Regions from separate parts of the Paludibacter propionicigenes WB4 genome, predicted to be linked through region 2. Evidence: riboswitches for the same ligand, from Rfam matches in the RefSeq annotation. Region 2 holds a riboswitch; each other region holds the start of a gene.

Evidence for each region. A riboswitch is a leader RNA that binds a small molecule or an ion and turns the genes downstream of it on or off. The one in region 2 is predicted to bind cobalamin.
Region 1: linked by a shared signal. The riboswitch ahead of PALPR_RS12780 (sirohydrochlorin chelatase) and the one ahead of PALPR_RS03885 (TonB-dependent receptor plug domain-containing protein) in region 2 are both predicted to bind cobalamin.
Region 3: linked by a shared signal. The riboswitch ahead of PALPR_RS07295 (TonB-dependent receptor) and the one ahead of PALPR_RS03885 (TonB-dependent receptor plug domain-containing protein) in region 2 are both predicted to bind cobalamin.

The regions. Positions count from the first base shown of each region.
Region 1 is NC_014734.1:3,086,561-3,091,725, forward strand. Features, by position in the region: gene PALPR_RS12765 (glycoside hydrolase family 3 N-terminal domain-containing protein) at 1-1,926, shown strand, start outside; gene PALPR_RS12770 (RBBP9/YdeN family alpha/beta hydrolase) at 2,184-2,711, shown strand; cobalamin riboswitch at 2,899-3,101, shown strand; gene PALPR_RS12780 (sirohydrochlorin chelatase) at 3,266-3,643, shown strand; gene PALPR_RS12785 (energy-coupling factor ABC transporter permease) at 3,640-4,383, shown strand; gene PALPR_RS12790 (energy-coupling factor ABC transporter substrate-binding protein) at 4,384-4,671, shown strand; gene cbiQ (cobalt ECF transporter T component CbiQ) at 4,674-5,165, shown strand, end outside.
Region 2 is NC_014734.1:935,029-940,193, forward strand. Features, by position in the region: gene PALPR_RS03865 (ATP-binding protein) at 1-378, opposite strand, end outside; gene PALPR_RS03870 (cupin domain-containing protein) at 490-816, opposite strand; gene PALPR_RS03875 (Crp/Fnr family transcriptional regulator) at 967-1,635, shown strand; cobalamin riboswitch at 1,786-2,058, shown strand; gene PALPR_RS03885 (TonB-dependent receptor plug domain-containing protein) at 2,178-4,199, shown strand; gene PALPR_RS15285 (YncE family protein) at 4,228-5,165, shown strand, end outside.
Region 3 is NC_014734.1:1,726,588-1,731,752, forward strand. Features, by position in the region: gene PALPR_RS07280 (SusD/RagB family nutrient-binding outer membrane lipoprotein) at 1-485, shown strand, start outside; gene PALPR_RS07285 (hypothetical protein) at 538-1,086, shown strand; gene PALPR_RS07290 (calcineurin-like phosphoesterase C-terminal domain-containing protein) at 1,104-2,588, shown strand; cobalamin riboswitch at 2,741-3,053, shown strand; gene PALPR_RS07295 (TonB-dependent receptor) at 3,290-5,165, shown strand, end outside.

The DNA of each region.
Region 1 (5,165 bases), 1.5 Mb from region 2:
ACGCTCGAAGGCACTCTGTTTCCACAGAATATAAATCTGGGGGCCTCGTTCAATCCTCAGCTTACATACGATGCAGCGAAAGTGACCGCTTACGAAACTCGTGCTGCCAATTGTCCCTGGACGTATTCACCAACTGTTGATATGGCACGGGATCCACGCTGGTCCCGCGTTTGGGAAAACTATGGTGAAGATTGCCTTGTCAATGCCGTCATGGGGAGCAATGCCGTACGTGGATTTCAGGGAGACGATCCCAACCATATTCCGGCTGACAGAATAGCAACATCGGTAAAGCATTATATGGGCTACAGCATGTCGCGTACCGGTAAAGACAGAACTCCTGCCTATATTCCGGTGTCGGAACTCAGGGAAAAGTGCTTTGCGCCTTTTAAGGCATGTGTAGAGGCTGGTGCACTTACCGTGATGGTAAATAGTGGAAGCATCAACGGAATTCCCGTACACTCCAGCTACGAGTTGCTTACGCAATGGTTGAAAAAAGATCTGGCTTGGGATGGTATGTTAATAACTGACTGGGCCGACATCAATAATTTGTACACCCGTGAGCATGTGGCGGCAAACAAAAAGGAAGCCATACAAATTGCTATCAATGCCGGAATTGACATGGCTATGGAACCATACGATCTGAATTTCTGTACGCTGCTCAAAGAACTTGTAGTAGAAGGAAAAGTACCGATGAGTCGTATTGACGATGCTGCGAGCCGTGTTCTCCGACTGAAATATCGCCTGGGTCTTTTCGATAAACCCAATACTTCTTTATCCGATTATCCTGAATTTGCAAGTAAGAAATCGGCTGAATTGGCTGTGAAGGCTGCTGAAGAGTCGGAAGTGCTGCTGAAAAACAAAGATGCGATGCTTCCCCTGAAAAAGGGAATGAAGATTCTGGTTACCGGCCCTAATTCCAACTCTATGCGTTGTTTGAACGGAGGTTGGAGCTATACCTGGCAGGGACATCTTGCCGATCGGTTTGCCGGAGCCTACAATACCATTTTTGAGGCTGTAAGCAATAAATTCGGCAAGGAGAATGTGGTGCTTGAGCAAGGAGTGACGTATGTGTCCGAGGGTAGTTATTTCGAAGAAAATACTCCGGAAATAGAGAAGGCAGTCAATGCAGCCAAAAATGTGGATGTGATCATAGCTTGTATTGGCGAGAATTCCTATTGCGAAACACCGGGTAACTTGTCCGATTTGGCGATATCTGCCAATCAGAGTAATCTTGTAAAAGCACTTGCTGCTACCGGAAAGCCGGTTGTTCTTATCCTGAATGGAGGTCGTCCGCGTATTATCAACGACATTGAACCTTTGGCCAATGCGATAATCAACATTCTGCTTCCGGGTAACTATGGTGCCGATGCTCTTGCCAATATTCTTGCAGGCGATGCGAATCCTTCGGCTAAAATGCCCTATACTTATCCCCGCCATCAGGCTGAACTGACTACTTACGACTATCGTGTAAGTGAGGAAACGGATAAGATGGAAGGAGCCTACGATTATGATGCGGTTATTTCTGTTCAATGGCCTTTCGGTTACGGACAAAGTTATACCACATTCAAATACGATAAGTTCAAATGTTCAAAGCCGAATTTCAATGCAGGCGATGAACTGACCTTTAGCATTGATGTGACCAATACTGGTAAAATTACCGGTAAGGAAGTGGTTATGCTGTTCAGTCGTGATATGGTGGCATCGCTGACTCCTGAAAACCGTCGTCTAAGAGCATTTAAGAAGATTGAACTTCGTCCCGGAGAAACTCAAACGGTGGCATTGACCATCAAAGCAAGTGATTTGGCTTTTGTAGGGGCAGATGGTAAATGGATTCTGGAACAAGGCGACTTCAGAATGCAGGCAGGCAACCAAACACTGAACATAACCTGTGACAAAACAAATAAATGGATGAGTCCAAATAAATAAGATTTACAGATTTTATAGTTAACGAAAAAGATTGTGTAAATTGGTTGAAGGGAAGCGTCGTGATGATGCTTCCCTTTTTTTTATTCTTCAATTTTTCTAAACTTGCTTTCAGGGAAATTATAATATCCATTGGCGAGTGTATATACCACAAATACGGTATAAATTTACCATAAGCGTGCGATTGTATTTATTCCAAAAAAGTAGGAATTTTGTATCGTCCAAAGAGGACATCTAAACCCTCAGTTTTTATTAAGAATATGACACACTATTTCATCATACCCGGCTACCAGGGATCAGGAGCCGACCACTGGCAAACATGGATTGAGAGTACTCAACCAAACTTTCACAGAATTCAACAACGTGACTGGGATAACCCAGACATAGAGGAATGGGCTGATAATATTGACAAAGCTATAGCCGGTTATGACCCCGAATCGGTGGTATTGGTGGCACACAGTTTAGGTTGCCTTACTGTTGCCGAATGGGTAAAACGTTACAATCGGCGCGTGAAAGCGGCTTTGTTGGTAGCTCCACCTGATGTAGACGTGATTCGTGAAAAGGTGGACGACCGCCTTGTGAGAGAAACTCCGACGCAGCGAATACCATTTCGTACAACTTTGGTAGCCAGTACAAACGACCCCTGGATGAAAATAGAAAGGGCAGAATACTATGCCCGAAACTGGGGTAGTGAATTCATAAACATTGGCGAAGCCGGACATATTAATAGTTTGTCGGGCTATGGCGAATGGCAGCAAGGATTGGAAATTTTGAAAAAGCTCGGATGAGTAATGATAAGTTTGTTTTTTACTTGTCTTTTCTGATAATATTATGATTGCCTTGCGCTCTATCTAACCAAGAGTTAATATTTATTTTCTAAACCACATATTCTTAGAGCAATAAGATATTAGATATTTTTTTGCTCCAAAATGTTGATAGATGTTTGCTGATTCTATCAAATTATTGTTCTACTTTTGCAATACAAAATTTGTTGGTTCCCGTTTCGATACATTCGAAACATGGGATTAAAAGGGAATCCTGTTTAATTCAGGAGCTATTCCCGTAGCTGTAAGTCCACAAAGACGTTTTAGCAACACTCTAGCCACTGTCCCCCACGGGGATGGGAAGGCCGCTAAGACAGGACAAGCCAGAAGACCTGCCTCCAAATATAATTCGTAGCTTTCGGGAAAAAAAGCGAAGATGCAGGACTCTAGTTCAAGATACTCCTCTGTTTTCATCCTTTTATTTTACGTGGCTGCTTCATCGGGAAAAATGATTTTTTTATCTCCGCATTTTTTGTGTCCGTTTTTCGACACAAGCAGTGCCTATATATATTGAAAACATGGAAACTAAAAAAGCTGTACTCATTGTGAGTCATGGTAGTCGGTCGAAAGATGCCGTTGCTGAATTTCATCAGGTAGTAGAACTGGTAAGTAGTCGTTATACCTCCACTGAGGTAAAAGGTGCGTTTATGGAACTTTCTCAGCCGGATATTCCTACCGTTGTGAAAGAGTTATCAGAAAGTGAAGTTACCGATATTGCAGTCATTCCTTATTTCCTATTTATGGGAAATCATATTAAACTGGACATTCCCAAAATTTTAGAAGAACAAAAAGCCCTCTATCCTCATCTGAACTTTAAGTTTGGTCGCCCCATTGGCTTCGAGCCGCTTTTGCGTGATATTCTGATTAAACGGATTGAAGAAGTAGAGTCCAAATGAACAAACCGATTCGAAAAATAGCTGTTGCAGGGTTGCTGATAATGCTTCTCGTGCCTCAATCGGTGTATGCCATGCACATTGCCGAGGGCTTTTTGCCTCCGCAATGGTGTCTGCTTTGGTACATTGTTGATATTCCTTTTATCATTTGGGGCATCCGTTCCATAAAAAAACAAGTAGTACTGAATAGTAAGATCAAGATATTGCTGGGCGTGGCGGGAGGATTTACCTTTTTGTTGTCGGCACTAAAATTACCTTCCGTAACCGGTAGCTGTTCGCACATGACGGGCACCGGACTGGGAGCTATTCTTTTCGGACCGGCTACCATGTCGGTGCTTGGACTGGTGGTACTGCTGTTTCAGGCTTTGCTGCTTGCACACGGAGGCATTACCACACTAGGAGCCAACGTATGTTCTATGGGAATTTGCGGACCATTTTTGTCGTGGGGCATATATAGGCTATTCACAAAACTGAAAGTAAACCGATCGGTAACCGTTTTTCTGGCTACTGCTTTGGGAAGTCTGTTTACGTATTGCGTGACGGCTTTTCAACTGGCTGTGGCATTTCCGGGAGCTAACGGATCTATCCTGGTTTCGTTTATCAAGTTCATTAGCGTTTTTGGAATAACACAACTGCCACTCTCGGTGGTGGAAGGATTCATCTCGGTGATGGTGTTTAATTTTATTCAGTCGCACAATGCGGAAGAGCTGACAGCTCTGCATGTATCAAAACAACCGGAGTAAATGAAGACAATTCGTAAATATGGATGGATGGTTATCGTGATTGTGGCTTTGGTGAGTCTACCTTTGGTAATGTTCCAACACGCTGAGTTTGCAGGCACGGATGACAAAGCCGTTTCGATGGTGCAGGGTATTGACAAAAACTACAAGCCCTGGTTTGAAGGTGTGAAATTGTTCGACAGTCCGGAGATTGTCTCTACATTTTTTGCCTTGCAGGCTGCTATTGGTGCTTCTGTTTTGGGTTATTATATTGGCTATTCCAGAGGAAAGCAACAAAATAAAAAGGCTTGACGGTGCATTATTTCGATTGCTATCCTATACAAAGTCGGATACGTAAGGTACATCCCGGGTATAAACTGGGATGGTTTGTGCTGTATACTGTGTTGGGCTTAAGCAGTCATTCGGTACTGTTTCTGGGTATTGAACTGTTGGTGTTTTTGACTATTACGGTGTTCACGGTTCGCATATCGTTGTGGCGCTTGTTGCGTCTGATGGCTATCCCGGCCGGTTTTGTGCTGTTGGGGAGTTTATCGGTGGTGTTGGAACTCAATCCGGTGCATCCGCTATTCAGTCTGAACACAGGTGCAATCACTTTTGGAGTCGGTGAAGCGGGTCTGCAACAGGGTCTGTTCATTTTATTCCGAAGCTTTTCGGGCATCGCGGTTTTATATGCATTGGTACTGAATACAAGCATCTCGGATATGATATATGTATTGCGCAAACTCAACGTGCCGGAAGTGGTACTGGACCTGATGGTGCTTGTTTACCGCAATATCTTTATCCTG
Region 2 (5,165 bases):
AGCTCCACTATGGTTATGCACCTGTGCAAAATCAATTTGAACACTATTGGCTCTCAGGTAGCTCACGCCTTGTTTTAAATATTCTATTTCGCCGTGATCTTTCAGATGTTTCAGGTGAGCAATGATGGTTTTCTCGCCCTTCGGAATCATGCGCTCAATGGTAGCAATTTCGTCATAAGCTTCGGCTTCACGTTCTTCAAGCGTGATAGCTCCTACCGGACAATCACCGATACAAGCCCCCAAGCCGTCGCAAAACAATTCGCTAACCATACGGGCTTTACCATCTATCATCTGAAGTGCACCTTCATGGCAACCACTTACACAAGCTTCGCATCCATTGCAAAGATCTTCGTCTATTTTTATAATTGTTCGTTTCATTTGACCCCTAACCCCTAAAGGGGAATTAAGTTAGTATTGTTTTATTTCTGTAATAGTTTATTCTTTATGTAGAAACTGCGTCTTAAAGCCCCTTTAGGGGTTTGGGGTTCATTATTTTATCATGGTCAGCAACATCTTAAACTGCTCAACAGCTACCACTGCATGCCGAACGTTGGCTGGCATAATAATACTTTCGCCCACGGCTAGCTCGAATGTTTTTCCATCAATAACTACCTCGCCTTTACCATCCAGAACCTGTACAATGGCGTCGAATGGTGCGGTATGTTCACTCAGAAATTCGCCTTTGTCAAAGGCAAACAGAGTCACGTTTCCACGTTCGTTTCTTATTATGATTTTGCTTACCACCGAACCTTCGGCATAAGCCACTTTATCTGTCATGCTGAATTTTTCAGCTGTAGGGAATGCTTTATTTTCCATTATCTTGAGTTTTTATTTGTTATCTGTCTGTTTCAACCATTGGTTGTATTAATTATGCGGCAAAAGTATAGCCCGAAAAACAATAAATGTGTAACATCTGTTACACTCACAAAATTTGTTTGTATTTTTGTGCATAAATAACTATCAAACATGAGCAAAATAGATCTATCAGCCTGCCCGGTGTGTAGTAAGATTAAAATTGAGAATGAAGAGGCTTTTCTGGAAGACTTAAAATACAGCATTAAAGCACATCCTAAAAATGAATTGATTATCAGGCAAGGAGATGTATGCGATGCCTTGTACATGCTTATGGTAGGCTCCGTAAAAACAGAAATGATTACCGATAATGGAAATGTACTTGGCATTGAAATAATCAAAGCTCCACGCCCGTTGGCTCCGGCTTTTCTTTTCTCTGATAACAACCATTTTCCGGTCGATGTAACGTCGCTGGAAGAAGTAGAGATCATGAAGATACCAAAAGCGGAAATCTTGCGACTAATGACTACCAATTTGGATTTCATGTCGAGCTTTATGACTCATAATGCTAATCGCACGCAATTTCTGACCAATCGTCTGCAACTGCTTTCTATAAAAACCATAAAAGGAAAAATTGCCCATTTTTTACTCGAAAACTCTCCGGGTGAAGGAAAACCGTTTGAAATCAACCGTAATCAGACTGAGTTAGCCGATTTCTTCGGAGTAGCCAGACCATCGTTGGCCAGAAGTATTTCTGAAATGGTGCAGGAAGGTATCATCGAAGTCAACAAGAAAAAATATACCATACTCCATTCGAAAGCGTTACGCGAATTGCTGGTGTGAACAATATCTCCTCTTCAAATTTTTTTTCAAAAAAACTCACACGCTCACAAGACTATTTTTCAGCCAGATACACTTCTCAATTACAAGATCCGACGAACTTTTACATACATTAAAACCCGCAAAACACTTTCTCATTTCAGAAAAATGTACTACTTTTGCTCTCGCTTTGGTTTTAGTTCACGATTTCTCGTGAGCTGAATTAAAAGGGAAACAGGTGTAATTCCTGTACAGTCCCGCTGCTGTAAGCTCTTTAAACGTTTTGAACAACACTTTTGCCACTGAAATTCTCAGTAAGCAGTGAACAGTGAACAGTAAACAGTCCCATATAGACTGATAACTGATAACTGATAACTGATAACTGAAATCGGGAAGGCGTTCAAAACGGGAGTAAGTCAGAAGACCTGCCAGACAACAATCAATTTTCAGAAGCTTTCGAGGAAAAAGCGACGAAACATCAGCAAAAAACAACAATAATTTTGCCTTTGTGAGGTCATTTTCGGGAGCTATTTGATCGGTTTATTCATCGTCAAATAGTTACAACTGTGTTTAAAAACTTTTTATTTACATTCGTTATATTTTTATCAGTAACTACTTCGGCTTTTTCAAAGGTTTCGGGAGCTGACTCTATTCACGTCCAAGATCTAAAAGAAGTTACGGTAAACGGTCAGGCTATTAAAAATGCAAGAGCCTCCATGCCCATTCAAATTATTACCAATAAAGAAATGGCATTGCTTAATGCCAATAACGTTTCAGATATTGCCAAATATTTTTCAGGCGTTACCATTAAAGATTACGGTGGCATAGGCGGAATGAAAACTGTTTCACTTCGTGGTATGGGAACTCAATACACAGGCGTCAGCTACGATGGCGTAATGATGAGTGACATTCAATCAGGACAAATTGATCTGGGTCGTTTCTCTCTCGATAATATCTCAGAAGTATCATTGACTAACGGTCAGCCTAATGACATATTCCAATCGGCACGTTTGTTTTCGTCGGGCGGTATTCTTAGCCTCAGAACAAAATTGCTGGATTATAATAAAGACCAATCAATTGCAGGAAAAGTAGTAATTAAAGCCGGTTCATTCGGATTACTAAATCCTAGTTTATTTCTGACAAAGAACATTAATGAAAAATGGGCATTTAATCTATCTGCAGATGCACTTACGGCCAATGGTCAATATAGTTTCTTACAATATTATGGTTCTACCGATAACCTTTCGGAAAAACTAACCCGAACAAATAGTGATGTAAAATCATTGCGCACTGAAATGAACTGGTTGTATCGGATCAAAGAAAAAGAGAGTATTACATTTAAAACTAATTTCTTCGGCTCAGAACGTGGATTGCCCGGTAGCGTTACATTTTACAATACCTATGACTCTCAGCAGCGCTTAAAAGACAGAACATTCTTTTCACAAATCCACTATGAAAACCTGATTTCGGACAGATTTCAACATCAATATTTCGCAAAGTTCAACATATCAGACAATCATTACTCTGACAGAGATCCTAAATATAGTATCACCAATGGAATTCTCAAAGATCATTATTTGCAAAAGGAATATTATCTATCATCCTCATTTCAATATAAGTTATTTGAACCAATGTTCTTATCGTTAGCAACAGATTGGTTTTATAATACTCTTGATATCAATTCAAATGTCAACTTCAAAAACTTTCAATATCCGACGCGCCATACGGGTATGGCTAACCTTGCAACCAAATATGTAACGGAAAGACTAACTTTGGGAGCGAACCTGCTTTACACTCTTACGCGTGAACAGGTACAAACTGGAAATGCCTCACCAAATAGAGACAAGCTATCACCAACAGCAAATTTGTCATTCAAATTACTTGAAAACAAAGAACTAAGGATAAGAGCTTTTTACAAAAATATTTACCGTCTTCCGTCATTCAACGATTTATATTATCAGGATATGGGAAATTCAAATCTGCGTCCTGAAAATTCAAATCAATATAATATCGGATTCACCTATCTGGACACAGAAATACCTTTTTTGTCGGAATTTGCTATCATGGCCGACGGATATTATAACCGGGTAACAGATAAAATCATTGCTATTCCGCGAGATATGTTTCATTGGAGTATGACAAATAGAGACAAAGTAAATATTAAAGGTATTGATATTAGCCTAAAAGCAAGTGTCAAAGTAAAAAACTCCGATCTCCTGAAACTGAAAAGCAACTATTCATACCAAAATGCTAAAGATGCTACTCAGGGGAGTGATAACTTTGGAGAACAAATTCCTTACACCCCCTTACATTCAGGCTCGGGCTCCCTATCTTACGAACATAAAAAATGGGAAGTTGGATACAACATGATATTTTCGGGTATAAGATGGATAGGACAAACAACAGACAAAACAAACAAAATGGATGGCTATACCATACACTCAATATTTGTATCAAAAAATTACAAACAATGGAGGATAAACGCTGAAATCATTGACTTATTCAACACTCAATATGAAGTCGTGAAATTTTACCCCATGCCACGCCGAAATTTCAGGATCACAGTAGCAATGAATTTAGGCAAATAACAGATAAATCAAAACAACAAAATTATTTATGAAAACAACAAAAATTATTACAGCTTTATTATTAGCAGTTCTTTGTACTCCAACATTTACTTCTTGTAGCTCAAAGGATGAAGTTGAAAAAGTTAGTTCTCCCAGCTCGCCAAGATCATTAACGGCAGCAAACGGTAAAGTATATATAGTACAATTTGATGGTCATGTAACACAATTAGATACGACAAACTTATCATTAGGGCAAACAATCACTGTGGGAGCCAATCCTGACGCCAGCGTTATCGCAGGCAACAAATTATATGTTGCAAACACCGGTGGAATGGCTGCAGTAATGGATAGTACAATTTCGGTTATTGATCTTTCTACTTTTAAAGAAACTAAGAAAATTAAAGTCAACCTTAACCCGGCAGGTATCAAAGCAGACAGCTATGGTGACGTATACGTTGTTTCAAATGGTGATTATAAAAACATCCCCGGAAAATTCCAACGTATAGAAGCAGGTACAGATAAAGTTACAGATATCAATGTCAAAGCCAAAAATTTTGATATAGTAGGCGATAATGCTTATATTTCGAACTTCGAATATGATGCAAATTGGGCTGCAGCAAACAAAACTATTGCAATATACGATGTCAAGAATGAAAAGCTAGTTAGTGCCAATATAATTTCTACCGAAATAGCAAAAACTCCTTATTGTATCGACGTTAATCCGGTAACCAAAGATATCTATTTAGGAGTTACTGATTATACAAACAATGGTAAGATGTACAGCTTCAAAGAAGATGGAACTTATAATTTTGAATTTACGACTGGTATAAATCCATCTAAAACAATATTTTCTAAAGATAACAAAAGTCTCATTGTATTAAACGAAGGAAAATATGAAGCTAACAATGCAGGCTTAAGTTTCTTCGACCTTACAACTAAAACAAGCACAGATAATTATTTTCTTGCAAAAAATAATCGTGCATTAGG
Region 3 (5,165 bases), 790 kb from region 2:
CAGTTACTCCATCAATCAATGCCTCTCAGCCAAAACAAGCTTTAGCAATAGCTCCCATGAAGATAACATTGATGTCGTATGCAGAACTTGAATTAATAAAAGCAGAATACGACCAACGTTTCGGGACCGCGACTGATGCCGGTAATCATTATAAGAAAGGAGTGACAGCCTCTATCGAACAATGGGGAGGAGTTGTACCTGCAACTTATTTCTCGAACGCAGCAGTAGCTTATAATGGCACGCTGGAACAATTAATGACTCAGAAATATTATGCATTATTCTTTTGCGATTATCAGGCATGGTATGAGTATAACCGTACCGGGCTACCCAAAGTACCACGGGGTGTGGGCGTTTCTGTAGGAAAAGACATCCCAAAACGGTTTAAATATCCGATGGCTATACAACGGACAAACATGAAAAATTATCAACTTGCAAAAGCAAATATGGGAGGCGATGAATTCTCAATAAAACTTATTTGGCAATAAGTTCTCAGAATAAATCAATATTTCTTTAATTCATTAACTAACTCTGATTTTTATGAAGAAAATAATTCTTGCAGCATTTTCATTGCTTATTTTCATAAGCTCTTCAGCACAACAATCTGGAGATTTGGCAATGAGAACTAATGAAAACAAAACTGATAATCTTGATATTAACCCATCAAGCGCAATAAAACCGCATATAAAATATACTCTCGAATCATACGGAAACTCTATCAATATAAAAACTGCATTTCAAGATGAGCACTATTTAGGAGATACAATTTCAATTAAATGGAATTTGTTTTTAAAAAATTATAAACGAGTATATGAACAGACTGTTGGACTTTCGGGAAGCACAGTAGAAATAGTCAAACCTACAGTTTTTAATGCTGTGAGTAAGATAAACAATTACTACAAGAAGCTCTTTAAAAATGGAACTTTAAGCAAAGAAACTCTAGTTGCAAACATGAGTCACATATTAGATTGTGCAAATCTTCTTTGCTACGAAGATGACACAAAAAAAATAGAGTATGACATCAAAAATGCAAAAGATCCCAACGATATTCTTCAGGTATTCAAATCTATAGAAATTATTTATCATTAATCAAAACAAAAAAACATATGAACAAGCGTACACTTTCCATTATATATGGATTAATTATCCTGTTTAATCTTTCGTTGTTAAATTGTCAGGCAAGCACCAACAATATTGACAACACCTCCGATAAAACCCAAATCAGCGACAAAGCCGGAATGACTGTAAAAGGCTTAATTGTGGACAATAACAATAAGCCAGTAGAAGGTGTGGTAGTAAACGATGGCAAAAATTTCACCACCAGCGACCAAAACGGTATTTATTATCTACCATCCGAACTTTCGCGAAACAAATACGTAAGCATCTCAATACCTTCTGATTTTGATATTGAGAAGAACGTGGCAAACAGTTATTTTACAAAACTCTCGGATAAAGAAGCCGTAAACCGACGAGATTTCAAACTAAACAAACGTATAAAAAAAACTGACAAGTTTGTTTACATAGCAATCTCCGATCCACAAGTTAAAACAAGCAGCGATGTTAGCAGATTAGAGAGTGAAACAATGACTGACCTGAAATCGACAATAAAACAAAATGCAGGAAAAGAGATTTATGCAATGACTTTAGGGGATAATGTTTTTGATAAGATGAATCTGTTTCCACTGTACAAAACTATGCTTTCTTCACTGAAAGTTCCTGTCTTTTCCACCATCGGAAACCATGATTTCGACCTGAAATATAACGATTTGCACAACACAGAAAATCCGACAAACAATTACGCTGAAGAAATCTACGAATCTTTTTTTGGCCCTGTAGATTATTCATTCAATCTGGGTAATGTACATATAATCAGTATGAAAAACATTGATTATTTTGCAGGAAAGAAATACACCGAGCAATTTACACCCGATCAACTTGAATGGCTAAAAAAAGACCTCGGATACGTAAAACCCGGCACCGTTATTTTTCTGAATCTGCATGCTCCCACTGCCAATAAAACATCGAAAGGCTCTGGCAATACCCGAAATGCAGCAGCACTTTTTGAGATTCTAAAAGGCTATCAGGTACATATCTTTGCAGGTCATACTCATTTCTACGAGAACGAAGAGCCTGCACCGGGTATATATGAACATAATATCGGAGCTGCCTGTGGAGCATGGTGGGCAGGCGGCGTAAATCGTTGCGGGGCTCCGAACGGCTACCTGATTGTTGACGTAAACGGCAAAGAGATCAAATGGCATTACAAATCAACCGGTAAAGACATAAACTACCAGTTCCGTGTATATAAACCGGCCGAATTTGCCACGCAAGCAAATTATGTAGTTGCAAATGTATGGGACTGGGACAGCAGTTACCAGATAAAATACTATGAGGATGGTGTTAGCAAAGGTTCAATGGAACAATTCGAAGATGAAGATCAGGATTTCATAACCATGAAAAATGGCACGGGAACAGGATATCACACCCTGCATCTTTTCAGATTTCAACCCAAACCTGAAACAAAAACAGCAAAAATAGAAGTAACCAATCGCTTTGGTGAAATCTACACACAATCAATCAGTTTAAAATAAAACTTTCGATTATTCAATATATTTCCTTTCCTCATATCAATAAGACTGACAACTACTTAGCAACAGTAGTTGTCAGTCTTATTTGTTGCATATCACCTTCAACACTTACCCAATAATACATACTTTACTACTGGGATTTAAAAAAAAGTCTTATCTTTGCACCCGTATTTGGTTCACTTCTCTGCATTCGCAGAAAGTGATTAAAAGGGAATCAGGTGAAAATCCTGAACAGTCCCGCTGCTGTAAACTCTTTCTTTAATTGACAATAAACAATTGAAGAAAACGTATTGAACAACACTTTTGCCACTGAAGCATCAGTTATCAGGTATCAGGTATCAGTTATCAGTTGAAGTCAATCTGACTTTTTTACTGTTTACTGTTTACTGTTTTACTGTTCACTGACATCGGGAAGGCGTTCAATAACGGGAGTAAGTCAGAAGACCTGCCGATATATCGATTTGTAGCTTTCGGGAAAAAAGCAAACAATCAGCAGGCCAGTATGTCATCTCTTAGTGTGTCTTCGTTTGTTTTTATTTTCCATTGTTATAAATCTGGGATTTTGTATTTCACCAATTTAAATAACAATGAAAGAACAAAAAACAAAACACGCAAAAAATTCAAACAACGGGAAGATTGTTTGGCTTTGTCTCATTCTGACAATTATTTTTTTTCCAAAAAATGCATTCTCGCAGAAAAAAAACATGTCCGACTCGATTTATTCTATCGATGAAGTGCTCGTCACGAGTAAACAACAACGACGGGAAGTAATGAAAATTGACGTACCACTCAAGTATGTCCCTGTATCTATCAGTAGTATTTCGAGAAAAACTTTTGAACAACGCGGCATCGACAATGTAAACGATGCGCTAAAAAATGTAACTGGCGTAAAACCTGTAGTAACCTATGGCGGTTTTCAAACGTTTTACATGCGGGGCTTTGGTTCTCCGGTACTGATGGTTGACGGACAGCGCGATGAGCGGATGAATTATTCGAGTAGCGCTCCGGTGCCGGACCTGACATCGGTAGAAAGTCTCGAACTCCTCAAAGGTCCGGCATCTGTGATGTATGGTCATTCGGCAGTGGGCGGCATTCTGAATATTGTGCGAAAAGCGCCTACCGAAGCATTTCACGCCAATGCCTCTATATCATACGGGAGTTGGAACAGCAAGCGGGCTACATTTGGTTCGGGTGGTAGTCTGAGCGAAAAGCTTTCGTACCGACTGGATATTGGAACCTCCGACAGGGATGGTTGGAGAGATAACCACGATAAACGGTTTTCGTCCTACCTAGCATTAGCTTACAAGCTTAGTTCCAAAGATAAATTGGAACTGAGATCGGGCTATGTAAATGATCTTTACGGTACTGAAGCCGGAATTCCTACCGTGCTCTATGATGTGAAAAATATTGCCGGGAGTGTGGTTTCTCCCAAAAGCACAATTCCTTCGACTATCAGTCGGGAGCAGCGGTTCAATGATCCGTCCGACTTTTTAAAGAATAAAAATTATAATGGTTTGCTGAAATACAACCATATCTTTTCGGATAACTTATCCATGTCTAATATCTTTTCGGTAAACAAAGATGATATCAATTACTTTTCTACAGAAACACTGACCTATCTCACGTCAACAAAACCTATTTATTCTACTTATTATGAACAGGGAGGAGTTAAAACCTATATCTGTCTGGATAGTATTCAACGCTCATCGCCCCTGCGCTTCTCGCATATGACAACAACTTACCAAAACCAGTTGGAAACAAACTGGACTCCTGTTATTGCCGGGCTAAAGCATACGATACTAGGAGGGTGGTCTGTGATGTATCTGGATAGAACAACTTATACCGGATATAATACCGGGGATGTCGTAGGACCGGGTTATTTGGCAACAGTGACTTCGGTAAATCCTGTATTGAATCAGGGAGCCATCATTACCCGCTTCTCAAAAGCAAATCCTCGACGCGACATGACCAATGGTTTTTATTTCCAGGATTTGATTGAGCTGAGCAACAAATTAAAAGTATTACTGGCCGGTCGTCTTGATCTGTTCAAATTTCAGGCTGCCGGTTCGGCGAACACCATCGACGGTCAACGAGATTACCTGCGCAACAATCTGAATTGGAGTTCCTCACAGAATACCTCTTTCACCTACAAGGTTGGTGCAGTTTATCTGCCTACTGAGAACTTTTCTTTGTACAGTTCTTTGGGTACGTTCTTTAAACCTTACCGCGATATTTATAACTCTACTTATATTTATGTGAATAAAGAAGGGACGGTTTTTACTCCTGTCAACGGTGAAGAAATTTTTAAACCAGAATCAGGTTATCAAGCAGAAGGAGGCTTCGGATACGATTATAAGAAATACATTCGTGTTACTGCCAGCGCATTCTACATCCACAAAGAAAATATTCGAGAGAATGTCGCTACAGTAAAAGTGGACGAAAACGGAACACAGGTAACCAAAAGAGTATACGCTCAAATAGGAGTAGTTAACTCTAAGGGGTTTGATATTGAAGCGCAGATTAATCCTATCCAATCGCTTACCTTGGGTGGAGGCTATACGTTTACAGATGCCGAATACG